3 regions of the Planococcus sp. TJ-302 genome follow, and region 2 is predicted to be linked to each of the others. Evidence: riboswitches for the same ligand, from Rfam matches in the RefSeq annotation. Region 2 holds a riboswitch; each other region holds the start of a gene.
The links. A riboswitch is a leader RNA that binds a small molecule or an ion and turns the genes downstream of it on or off. The one in region 2 is predicted to bind lysine.
Positions count from the first base shown of each region.

Region 1: it holds a riboswitch for lysine, as region 2 does, so the genes downstream of both, AC4EHB_RS14835 (Na+/H+ antiporter NhaC family protein) here and dapA (4-hydroxy-tetrahydrodipicolinate synthase) in region 2, are expected to answer to the same signal.
Region 3: it holds a riboswitch for lysine, as region 2 does, so the genes downstream of both, AC4EHB_RS10575 (transporter substrate-binding domain-containing protein) here and dapA (4-hydroxy-tetrahydrodipicolinate synthase) in region 2, are expected to answer to the same signal.

Region 1 is NZ_JBZDOI010000004.1:35,585-39,774, forward strand. It holds gene AC4EHB_RS14830 (sodium-dependent transporter) at 1-444, opposite strand, end outside; gene AC4EHB_RS14835 (Na+/H+ antiporter NhaC family protein) at 645-2,219, opposite strand; lysine riboswitch at 2,333-2,515, opposite strand; gene AC4EHB_RS14840 (bifunctional metallophosphatase/5'-nucleotidase) at 2,586-3,929, opposite strand; gene AC4EHB_RS14845 (sulfite exporter TauE/SafE family protein) at 3,943-4,190, opposite strand, start outside.
Region 2 is NZ_JBZDOI010000001.1:1,885,522-1,889,711, reverse strand. It holds gene AC4EHB_RS09210 (STAS domain-containing protein) at 1-829, shown strand, start outside; gene dapA (4-hydroxy-tetrahydrodipicolinate synthase) at 872-1,762, opposite strand; lysine riboswitch at 1,920-2,098, opposite strand; gene AC4EHB_RS09200 (class I SAM-dependent methyltransferase) at 2,204-2,806, shown strand; gene ypfJ (KPN_02809 family neutral zinc metallopeptidase) at 2,874-3,716, shown strand; gene AC4EHB_RS09190 (TraB/GumN family protein) at 3,821-4,190, shown strand, end outside.
Region 3 is NZ_JBZDOI010000001.1:2,180,427-2,184,616, forward strand. It holds gene AC4EHB_RS10570 (amino acid ABC transporter permease) at 1-751, opposite strand, end outside; gene AC4EHB_RS10575 (transporter substrate-binding domain-containing protein) at 816-1,661, opposite strand; lysine riboswitch at 1,795-1,977, opposite strand; gene AC4EHB_RS10580 (nucleotidyltransferase domain-containing protein) at 2,252-3,037, opposite strand; gene AC4EHB_RS10585 (SRPBCC family protein) at 3,235-3,684, shown strand; gene pgeF (peptidoglycan editing factor PgeF) at 3,816-4,190, shown strand, end outside.

The sequences.
Region 1 (4,190 bases), on a different contig from region 2:
ACCCCATACTATTCCGCCAGTTTGCCCTGGTGTCACTGTCAATTGAAGGAAATCGTTAAACAGAAATGCTTCGGTGTCTGATCCCCAAGCCTGGTTGAATGAGAAAATCGTGTAACGCATAGACCAAGCGATGATAACTGCATAATAGGTGGATATGACAAATGAGACAAATACTGCCCACCAGCCCAGCCACTCCATTTTCTTGCCGCCCATTCTAAAGAATGATAACGGTGCGGATCCACGGTATTTATGCCCAATGGTGAATTCTAAAATTAGAATTGGTATCCCTGCGGTCAACAGAGCGAATAAGTACGGTATAAAGAATGCTCCTCCACCATTTTCATAGGCTACATATGGAAAACGCCAAATGTTCCCCAAACCTACCGCCGAGCCGACTGCCGCTAAAATAAAACCGGCGCGTGTGCCCCATTGCGAACGTTCCATTTTTCTTCCCCCTTTTTTGTCTTCTTCCATTTTTCTTACAGAAAAATAGGAAGTTTGTTTATTTTCAGATTATTGACTAATCTAAAATTAGTATAACTATGGGTTCCTCTAAAGTAAAGATAATTCCGGAAAAAATTTCTTAAAAACTATTACTGCAATAATAAAAAAGCAGAGATCCAAGATCTCTGCTTTTAAAACCACTAGCTATTTGCTTGTTTTTCTAAAATTGTAGTTCGTTTTGACCATACAAGGAATAATACTGCTAAAATGACTATGACTGTCAGTAGCGACCATAGAAGTGAACCTGTAAAACCTATTACGATGTAGCCGACCGCTGCTATAGCAGCTGCAGTCAATGCATAAGGCAATTGAGTCAACACATGGTCCATATGGTTGCTTCCTGCACCGGTAGACGACAGAATAGTTGTATCGGAAATTGGTGAACAATGGTCTCCGAACACTGCGCCTGCCAAAACCGCTGCAAGTGCTGGCAGCAATAATTCTGGTGCAGCTTGTGCCATGATATTTCCGGCAATTGGCAGCAAGATCCCGAAAGAGCCCCATGAAGTTCCTGTTGAGAAGGCCATGATTCCTGCAAGTACGAAAAGCAGCACAGGAAGGATTTCAATCGGCATATTGCTTTCAGTAACAAAATCAGCCAAATACAGTCCTGTCTCCAATGCACCAATCAAATAACTCAACGACCATGCAAAAATCAAAATCAGCACAGCTCCAAGCATAGAACGGATGCCTTCAAAGATGCCTTTTCCAACCCAAGACGCTTTTGCTGTTTTATTGTGTTTAAATTGGCGAACGTACAATAGGATGGAAGAAATCGCACCCAATAAACCGCCGGCCATCAAAGAAGCAGGAACATCCGTGTTTTCAAAAATTGCCCAGATATCCAAGATCTGCCCTGCATTCTGGTAACCGGTCCAAATCATTGCCCCGATCGTTCCTGCAACCAGCAAGATGATTGGCAAAAGCAGATCAGTCACACGGCCGTGACCATGGACCGGGAAGTCTTCTTTCATCTCCCCAGGAATTGTTTTCTTGGCATCGAATAGTTCGCCCGTTGTAATAGCGCGTGTTTCGTGTTTTTTCATAGCACCGAAATCGACATCGCGCACTGCGACGAAAAAGACGATTGCCAATGCTGCGACTACGTAGAAATTCATCGGAGCCATCCAGATGAACGCTTCAAGCGCAGACATCTGAACAAAAGTCTGTGCCGACAAGATGCTGGCGATGATTCCGATGATTGCCGCTCCCCAGCTGGAAACAGGCGAAATAACACAAACAGGTGCAGCCGTTGAATCGATGAAATAAGCAAGTTTAGCGCGTGAAATTTTGTAGCGGTCCGTAATCGGACGTGCTACTTGGCCAACTGCCAACGCATTGAAATAATCATCGATGAAAATGACCATTCCGAGCACGACTGTCAGCACTTTTGCGCCTCGGCGTGTTTTGATGCGTTCAGATGCCCAATCGGCAAATGCCATACTGCCGCCCGACAGGCTGACAAACGCGGTAATGATTCCGAGCAAAAACAAGAACAGCAGGATAAAGACGTTATAAGCGTTGAACCCCCCGTCCCAGAACGTGATGGCAAATGAATTGAAGATTTCCGTAGCGGCTTGTACCGGCGCGAAAGAAGTCAAAATGAACGCCGCAGCGACAATCCCTGCGCCAAGCGACAACAGTACACGTTTTGTCAGCAGGACCATGACGATTGCCACGATTGGCGGCAAAATCGAAAAAATAGTGTTTTCCATGTTAAATTCCTCCTTTTTTAATAGGATGGAAGAGAAAGTAAGAAAAAAAGGCTGATTGTTCCCAATGGATACAATCAGCCTTCTACAATTCGTCTGTGTGGTAAAACATCAAACAACCCTGTAGCTCTTCGTCTATGCAAAACACAGACGACAGTGACATTCTTGTTCAGAATGACCCCAGCCTCTTTTTCAGTGACAGCTGAAAAAGAAACTTCGGCAAAACCCCCTTTCGTATGCGAGCAACCATGTCATACCCCCGCACCCTACTGATAAGCCTTGCAGCCTCTACCCATCGATATTGAATTCATTAAAAGCATAGCGCACAATATTAATGAAATCAAATGAATTTCAACTCCGAATATTCACTCATTTCACCGGTTTAGTGCGGAAAAATTGGCTAAAGACATCGCGCAGAAATTCCGGCATGAAATACGTTTTCGGAGCACGCTTCAGCTCCGGGAAAAAATAGCCGAACGTGAACATATCTAGTGTGATCAAGTTGAACATTTCATCATGCCGCGCGCGGCGGCCGCCAATGTGCAGCTCATGCCCGACCAATGAAAAGTTGACGCGGACCATGTTGCCGAAAACCGCCCCTCTGAAACCCATCCCTTTCAATTCGATATTCGGCCAGTCAGCGTTCAACGATTGAAGAAAGATTTCTTTCAGTTCTGCACCACTCAACTCGATCATGCACAAATTGATCGGATGCGGCAACATCTTATGGAAATCGTAACGCGTTGTCTCGCCGAGCGGCATATCTTCCATGAACAACCCAGCATTGAACAACGCACAATCCGCACCGGAGTATTCCAGCATCGCTTGGCCGAAAAGTTCAGCAAGTTCTGAGTCTTTGAACCACTCTGCCTTTAAAGGCTTGTCGTTGTAAAAGACCGGTTCGTTAAGCTGCATTTTGCCCTCCTCAATGAGCATGTCATTGAACCCTTCATCATTGCTGCGCTGATCGGCCGTTTCAATCAGCTCTGCTTCCCGCTCCCCCGTAACTGGGTCGATTGTGATATGGCCTATAAACATGCCGAACTTCCCGGCAGCACCGAGCAGCGAATCATTGATCATTTTCCCTTCGTGGAAAATATGGTGGGTATGCGCGCCAAGGATGATATCCAAGTCGCTGCACATTTCTGCAAGCAGCTCATCTTCCCTGATACCAAGATGCGAAAGGCAGACGATAAAATCGACGGTCCCCTTCAGCTCTGCGGCGGCTTCAACAATGGATTGCTTAGCATCTGACACCGTCCAGCCAAGGCGCTTGTAAAAAGGCGTGAATTCCGCAGTCGCCCCGACCAACCCGATTTTCCGGCCCTCCGCAGTCGAGACGACTGCGGAGGGTTTTGCCCAAGACGGACGGCGGCCTTCAGCGGTGAAAAGATTTGATACCACCACATCAAAATCAGCTTGTATATATAACTCGTCCAATTCTTTTTTCGACAAAGTAATGCCTTCATTGTTCCCAATGGTCACTGCATCATAGCCAGCATCGTTTAGAAGATCCACATTGCCTTTCCCGGCAGTCCCTTCACTAAAAGGGTGCGAACGGTCAACATGGTCGCCGATATCCAAAATCAAGCATGTATCGCCCGCCTCCTCATGCCAGCGCTTGCGTTCATGCAAAAAGGCACGGATCTCCGGCCAATGTGAAAAATGGCTGTGGAGATCATTTGTATGATAAATATGAATAATTTCCCCCATGTTCTGCACCTCTTTAAATACTGAATAATCCCTCATAAATCGAACGCAAGCCAAGGATCAGCAACGCTAGCCGCAAAATGACGACAAGCGTCTCCGATTTTATCTTTTTGTTCAATGACGCACCAATCTTAGCTCCGATGTACGCCGTAGGCACAATCGCAAGTGTATAAATCCAAGGCACATTGCCTAGCGAAATATGCGTGATTGAATTGATAATGGAAGATAAGAACACCATCAACATTGACGTACCAACCGCGACAT
Region 2 (4,190 bases):
TACACTGCTCGGCCAACGGGTGGAAGAAGATAAATATTTAATCGCCCAATTGATCCAGGAAGAGGCATTAAAAGATGCCAGCCCGGCAGATGTTGCAGGCTATGGAGAGTTGCTGAAGGCGGTTATCGAGTTCCGTTCAGGGCTGATTGGATTGATCGGCAAATCCATCACGAATTTCCTTGATCCGCAACAGGCTTACGATGAGATTGCTGAATGGGGCCATGCCACCGGGAATTATTTCCTGAAAGAAGGCATGCAGCTCGATAGCGCTTTAGCGGAAACGAATATTTACCGCAAGCATATCGGGAAAGTTATCAAGTCGGAAGCTGTATACAAAGGCATAGAACTTGAAGTGCTTTTCGAGGTCATGGAATTTTTCCATAGCCTGCTTGACCATGCGGCGTATTCTTATAGTTTCGCGTACATCAATTCGTATCAAAAAAATCTTAAGGAAGCGCGCACGGAGTATTTGGAGCTGTCTTCGCCAGTCGTGCCCGTCAATGACGAAATTGCGATCTTGCCTCTTGTCGGGGCAATCGAAGTGGACCGCGCAGAACACATTCTGGAGAAAACGCTCATGTCAGTCGGCAATTTGGACGTTTCAACGTTAATCATCGATTTATCGGGTGTCGTGAAAGTGGATACCATGGTGGCACAACAAATCATCATGTTGACTGAGTCGCTGAAATTAATCGGTGTGCACGCTGTTCTGACCGGTATCCGGCCAGAAATTGCCCAGACGATTACGCATTTAGGTGTCGATGTCCGGCAGCTGGCACTTGGCGGCAGCTTGAAACAAGCCTTTAAAAAATTAACTGCTGAAACTTGATGCAAAAAACCCGCTGAAGCCTTTGCTTCAGCGGGTTTTTTATTATTGTGTAGCGGCCGTTTTTACTACGGGCGCTAAAGTTTCTTGTAACGTCAGTGTTTCTTGTTCCGTCAACGGAATCATCGGCAAGCGTACGCCGCCCACTGCTACACCAGCCCAGTTTAATGCTGATTTAACAGGAACTGGATTCGGTGCAGCAAATAACGAATTCATGACCGGCAGAAGTGTGCGGTGAAGCTGCGCGGCTTTTGCCGTGTCGCCGGCTTTAAAGCTGGAAATCATCACTTGCATTTCACGGCCGATGATATGGGCAGCTACAGATACGATGCCTGTTCCGCCAATTGCAAGAAGCGGCAAGGTCAAGCCGTCATCGCCGCTGTATAAACTGAACGTATCGGGTGTGCGTTCAATGATCTCGGCTGCGGCATCAAGGCTCCCGCTTGCTTCTTTGATGGAGACGATATTGTCGATTGCGGCTAAGCGCACAATGGTGTCGACTGACAGATTGACGACGCTGCGCCCAGGAATATTATATAGCATGACTGGCAGATGAGTGGCGGCTGCAATCGCTTGAAAATGCTGGAACATGCCTTCTTGTGAAGGTTTATTGTAATATGGTGTCACCAGCATAATGGCATCAACGCCCGCTTCTTCTGCACCGTGCGTCAACGTGATTGAAGCGCGTGTATTGTTTGAGCCGGTTCCTGCAATGACTGGAATGCGGCCTTGGACAGTATCGACGACAAACTTGAAGAGGTCGATCTTTTCGTCCTCCGATAAAGTCGGCGATTCGCCGGTAGTGCCTGCTACCACCAATGCATCGCTCCCGGTTTCAATTAAATGTTCCACTAGGGCTGCAGTTGCGGGGAAATCGATGTCACCGCTTGCGTCAAATGGCGTCACCATTGCTGTCACTACTTGTCCGAAATTCATAAATACCACCCTTTTCTCATTTTTTTGTGTGTTCTATTGTCTGCTGCTGCGTTGATCGTGCGTAATCAGAGGCGGCAAGCGTATCGGAAAAACAAAAAAGCAGCAACGAAGGGTCTCGTTGCTGCGATAGGATTAGCGTGTAAAGCGCTCAATCCATGCGTCAGATAGCCCTCCATATAGTCTCCTATATGACAGTCCTGCATTTGTTTAATGCAGACCCAGCAACATCGGCAATGAGCGCCTGGCCACTTCGGCAAATTCCCCTTTCAGCAGCTGTCATCGGATCTCATCATCCTCGAGCTGTCTACTGATGGTTTTTGCGCCTCTATCCTCACTCCGAAAAAGCGGAGCAAGAAATTATTGAATTAGCTAGACTTTACCAAATTCCTGCTTTAATTGCAAGTATGCAAGGCACTATTTTATAAGAATCGAGGAGATTTGATGGACGAACGGCAATACGATCACGACCTGAATATCCATACTTCAGGCATACAGCAGGGGTTCCATGATACCTTCCATTACAATCGCTACGAACCGACACCATATGAACTGCTCGAGACACTTTTCAATAGCTATCCTTTATCCCCGGAAGATAGGTTCGTCGATTTCGGCTCCGGCAAAGGGCGCCTCAACTTTTTGGTGCACCATTTGGTCGGCGCGGCATCGACCGGGGTCGAAATGGATCAGGGCCTTCACCAACAAGCCTGTGAAAACCTGGAGTCCTACGTGCAAAAGCGGCCAGCGGCAAAAGGGCGGATCCGTTTTGTCTGTACACTCGCTGAACAATACCGAATTCATCCCCACGACAATAAATTCTATTTTTTTAACCCATTTTCTGTTCAGATTTTCATCACGGTCATCAATAATATCCTGAAGTCCGTGGAACGTTCGCTGCGGAATGTCGAGCTGATCTTATTCTTTCCGTCAGAGGATTACATCGGCTATTTGGAGCATAGCACAGGATTTAAACAGTTCCAGGAAGTTGAACTGCCGGGAGTGGAAGGCGATTTAAGAGAGCGATTTTTAATTTACCGCCTCGATTGAAATGGATTAAAAGCGGTACCGAATGGGGTATAGCTTATAAAAAGTGAATGGCGAGGAGAGGAAATAGATGAAATGGAAGGGCAGAGCAGGCAGCGGCAACGTTGAAGATAGAAGAGGAAGAGGTGGCGGAGGCCTGATTGCCGGAGGCGGCATCGGCGGCTTGCTTATTGTTTTGTTGGTATCTTTTCTTGGAGGGGATCCGGGTGCAATGTTGGATACGATGGGCGGCGGATCGCAGTCAAATGAACCATATGTGGCATCCCAAGAAGAAGAGGAATTGGCGGAATTCGTGTCAGTCGTTCTTGCGGATACAGAACAGGTATGGACTGAAGTGTTCGCGGAAGAGGGCTTGGAATATGAGGAGCCGACCTTGGTGCTTTACACAGAGAGCGTTGATTCGGCATGCGGCACAGCGGGTGCGTCGGTTGGGCCATTTTATTGCCCCGGCGACCAGAAACTCTACATTGACTTGAGCTTCTACGAAGAATTGCAGACCCAATTCCAGGCACCTGGCGATTTTGCGATGGCTTACGTCGTTGCGCATGAAGTGGGGCATCACGTACAAAACCTCCTTGGTACCATGGGCAAAGTGCAGCCGATGCGCAATAAGCTGAGCGAGGAAGATTATAATGAGCTCCAAGTGAAGCTTGAATTGCAGGCGGATTACTACTCGGGTGTCTGGGCGCACCACGCAGAAGGCATGGACCTCCTTGAAGAAGGAGATTTGGAAGAGGCATTGACGGCTGCCAGTGCGGTAGGCGATGACACCATCCAGCAACGGTCACGCGGCTATGTCGTTCCGGAAAGCTTTACGCACGGCACTTCGGAGCAGCGCAAGCGCTGGTTCTATAGAGGTTTTGAACATGGCGATCTGCGCAACGGCAACACGTTCAACGCAACCGGGTTATGACGCGACAATAGTTGATATTTTCGGCGATGTGATTCATTATTGAAATAGACAGTCTTTGCGCCTTGCGGCGGAGGGAAATTAGGTTCTGTGAAGGAAGTAAATCCATGCATGAAGAAAATATAACGCGCCTGTACATCGACGGCCGGGAAATTATTCTCATCGGTACAGCACACGTTTCGCGCCAAAGCGCGGTGCAGGTCAAAGAAGTCATTGAAGCGGAGCGGCCGGATTCGGTATGCATTGAGCTGGACGCCCAGCGCTACCAGTCGGTGACTGATAAGAGCAAGTGGAAAGAAACCGATATTTTCAAAGTCATCAAAGAAAAGAAATCCAGCTTGCTGCTGATGAACTTGGCGATCTCCTCGTTCCAGAACCGTCTGGCTGACCAGTTCGGCATCAAGCCGGGGCAGGAAATGCTGCAAGGCATTGAGTCCGCCAAAGACACCGGTGCAGAGTTGGTGCTTGCAGACCGCA
Region 3 (4,190 bases), 290 kb from region 2:
GTTCTGTGTCTTCTGCCGTGACCACTTGCATTGGCAAGCCGCCGATCATGCTGTAATTGGACGGCCCTGCCATTTTGCGCTCAAGCTTGCGCAGCAGGAGCGTGATGGTGAATGTCATGACAAAGTACAAGACGCAGGCGATGAAGAACGATTCGAAATACCGGAAATTATTGCCCGACACCGACTTGGTCTGGAAAAACAATTCCGTGACGCCGATAACGTTCAATACGGCGGTGTCCTTGATATTGATGACAAACTGGTTGCCGGTTGCCGGAAGGATGTTGCGCACTACCTGCGGCATGACGACGTTCATCATTGTCTGGAAATGATTCATGCCGATTGCCTGTGCCGCTTCGAACTGTCCTTTGTCGACAGAAATGATACCGCCCCTGACGATTTCCGACATATAAGCGCCCGTATTAATGGAGACGATGAAAATCGCCGCCGTAAAGACATCCATATCAATGCCGAAAGCCATCGCCGAGCCGTAGAAAATGACCATTGCCTGAACAATCATCGGCGTGCCGCGGAAAAATTCCACGTACGCGGACAGCAAGAAATTGATCGTTTTCTGGAACAAACGCTTCACGCCGCGCTCCGGCATCGGAACTGTATTGACAATGCCGATAATCAAACCGATTGCGGCACCGATCAACGTGCCGATGATGGAAATCAGCAATGTCATCCCTGCTCCGCGCAGGAACATTGGCCAGTTATTTGTAAGTATGGTGATAACCCACTCAAGACTCATGGTTTTCCTCCTAAAAAAATTTAAAGCCGGCTGCATTTAGCTGCAGCCGGCACCGCCTAAACTTTTACTGGGCAGCTGGTTGGTTTTGAATAGCCGTATCCATGATTTCCTGGCGTTGCTCTTCTGAGATGCCAGTTAATGTTTCGTTGATCTGTTCTGTAAACTCGCTGCCTTTTTTCAAGCCGACAGCTACTGCCGTGTCATCTTCTGAAGTCTCAAAGCCTTCTGTGAATTCCACCATCGCGAAATTCTCGTTCGCTGCTGAAGCGCTGACCGCTTCCGGGCGTTCTGAAACATAGCCGTCAATCATGCCCGACTCAAGCGCTACCCGCATTGCTGGGAAGCTTTCCATTGCCGTCTCTTTGGAAACCCCTTCAATTTGGTCGATAACCGTATAATGGAACGTATTCAATTGCGCCGTTATTTTCGCGCCGCTGAAGTCAGCAAGCTCGCTCGCGCCTTCAAATTCGCCGCCTTTTTTCACAACCATCACCAATTCCGATGTGTAATAATGCTCGGAAAAATCGATGGTTTCTTTGCGTTCCGCTGTCGGCGACATGCCCGCCACAATGGCATCGATTTTGCCGGAGTTCAGTGCTGGGACCAAGCCGTCCCATTCCGTTTTGACGATTTCCAATTCTTTTCCGAGACCTTCCGCGATTTGTTTCGCGATTTCCACATCATAGCCGCCCGCGTATTCCGCATTGCCGGAAATTTTCACAGCGCCATTGGAATCATCGCTCTGCGTCCAGTTGAACGGCGCGTAGCCCGCTTCCATCCCTACTTTAAACGTCCCGCCTTCTTCGGTTGAACCTCCGCCTGAAGCTGCGTCTTCTTCCGATCCGCATCCCGCAAGCAACATGCCCAGTGACAGCACGGCTGTTAACATCAATCCTGATTTCTTTTTCATCTTTTCATTCTCCCCCTTTGTGTTTTAAGTAAAATAATTCTGAATAGGCCAAAAAGGGCAGCTATGTACAAAAAAAGACCTGAGATAGACTCAGATCGCTATATGCATAGTTGCCCTAAATCCTCTTTTCCCGTATCGAGATAGCACACCGCGAAAGACTGGGAAGTCCAATGCGGCAGTCCTGCAATTATTCACTGCAGACCCAGCAAGTAATAATGAGAAATATTACAAACTTCGGCGGTCTTCCCTTCTCCATAGCATCCTTGTTTCTCAAACTCCTCTATGGACTAATAAATTCCGCGCCTCTACCTCACCGGAAAGTGAGGTCATATTCACTTGTTTTTCATAGTCTACATTATTACTTTTTTCCTGTCAACGCCGCTCCAAATTCTGTTCTGAGCTCTTTTTCCGCGCCTTATCATCAATCAAAACTATTCAAAGAAAAAGTAGTTGTAGTAATTAAGCGAATATCCAAATTTATTATTATGCTTGTTTTAAATGAAAGCATAAAAATATTTCACCTTCCAAACCAAAGGACTGAAAAAAGCGAATCGGCTTTTTTAAAGATGGTCTGCCTTTTGTTTGCGCAATTATTTCCATACTTGCTCTAAAGTCTCCCTAAATAATGAATCAAGCTTATCTGTCGGGTCTCCAATGCGCGGCGGCAATGTTTTTGCATAAGCTTCCAGCCTTTCAATTTCACTGTCCAAGAAATGATGGATCGCAGGAATCCGCTGTTCCAGGTCCAGCTCTTCCCCCGCTTTCTTGCGCTCCAATAAATCGAGAATTTCTTCTTTCAAAATTCCTTCGGGCACAAGCGCTTCCATCAACTCATAAAAATCAATCGGAGGAATGGTCTGGCGCTCTTTGATCCAAGTGGCTGCCAAGACCGGACGCAATGCGTAAAAATATTTTTTTATCTTTACTTCCTCTTTACTGAGATGGGTTCGGTAATTGTTTTTGGCCATGTTCAAGTAATGATGGAGGCTCGCGTTCGGGAAAAAAACTTCATCTTCCAGCCCTTTTAACTTCTCCTTGAACGAATAGGCCTCGTAATACCGGATTTCGCTGTACATCCACTCTAGAAATGGCGGGTTGCTTTTACGGAACAGCCGCAAAGCTTTCGTAATTTCCCATCCGCTGATGTCGAGCATGTCGCTAATGGGCATTTCAATGACATCCCGCTTCTCGCCGATGCCTTGCGGGTCGATGGCCAAATACCACTCCGGCTGATGAATATAGACGAAACGGACGTCATAATCACTGTCCGTTGACGGAAATCCCCACGCCCGGCTGCCGGACTCAACCGCAAACAGCACTTTCACTTGAAACTGTTCTTCGATTTCTTTTAACTTTTCCTGTATCACCTGATCCATCAACGCCACCGCTTTCATTAATTTCACTTCTTATCTGATTAGCATAATTGATTTGCCACGGAATGCCAATTTGCCCACACATCCCATATACACCATAATAATTTATTTAAATATTCCGATAAATTAGAAGTTTAATGATTTCTTCGTTGTATAATGAAAGCAGAAATCATCTTGCATTCCAGGAGGCGAATGAACGCATGGCTCACACGAAACAGACCATCTTCATCAATGCTCCACTTGAAAAAGTTTTTCGCTACACCATCAATCCTGAAAATTGGGCACATTTCTACAACAATCTGGCTTCTCCGAAAAAAATTGATGGCAACGGTGAGGTCGGTACCGTCGTTGAAGCCGAGTATGCCATCATGGGCATGCATTTCCCTGAAACCATTCAAGTCACAGAATGCGAAATCACCGACAGCACCGCCAAATGGACGGGCATGATGAGCGGCAGTTTCAATGCCAGACAATCCAGCTATTACGTTACGAGAGACTCTGGGACAGAGGTCAGTTTTGAAATCGAAAGCTATATCCCGGATGACTTGTTCGGAAAAATCACCGACCGGATCATCTACGAACGGCTGAGCCGGAACTCTGCCTCCCATACCTTGGAAAACATCAAAGCCATTTGTGAAAGTTCCGAGTAGCAAAAAGGAAAGCGCGCTGCAAAGCGTACTTTCCTTTTTTGGTTGGCTTCTGGCCGCTGCTGCTATATATTTTAGGAAAGGCAGTAAGTTTTTTCAGAGCCCTGGTAAAATTGTTGAAAAGAGGTGCGAAGATGAAATCGATTATTTATACGGACGACAACAAGTTTCTTGCAGGCATTACGATGAAGAACGAAGAAGCACCGGAAGCCAATAATATGGCGCTCCACGCATGCATGGATCCTGCTAAGATTGCCGAAAACCGGGCACTTCTTACAACATCAGTCAATAGCAGCATGAATGATCTCGTTTGCGCCCAGCAAACCCATAGCGCCAATTTCCACCGCGTGGAAACGTCGGACAAAGGCCGCGGCGCATTGGATTTGGCGAGCGCCATACCGGATACGGACGCTCTTTATACATACGAATCGGGCATCTTGTTGTCCAGCTTTGCTGCCGACTGCGTGCCGATCCTGTTTTTCAACGAATCGGCGGGAGTTGTCGGCGCC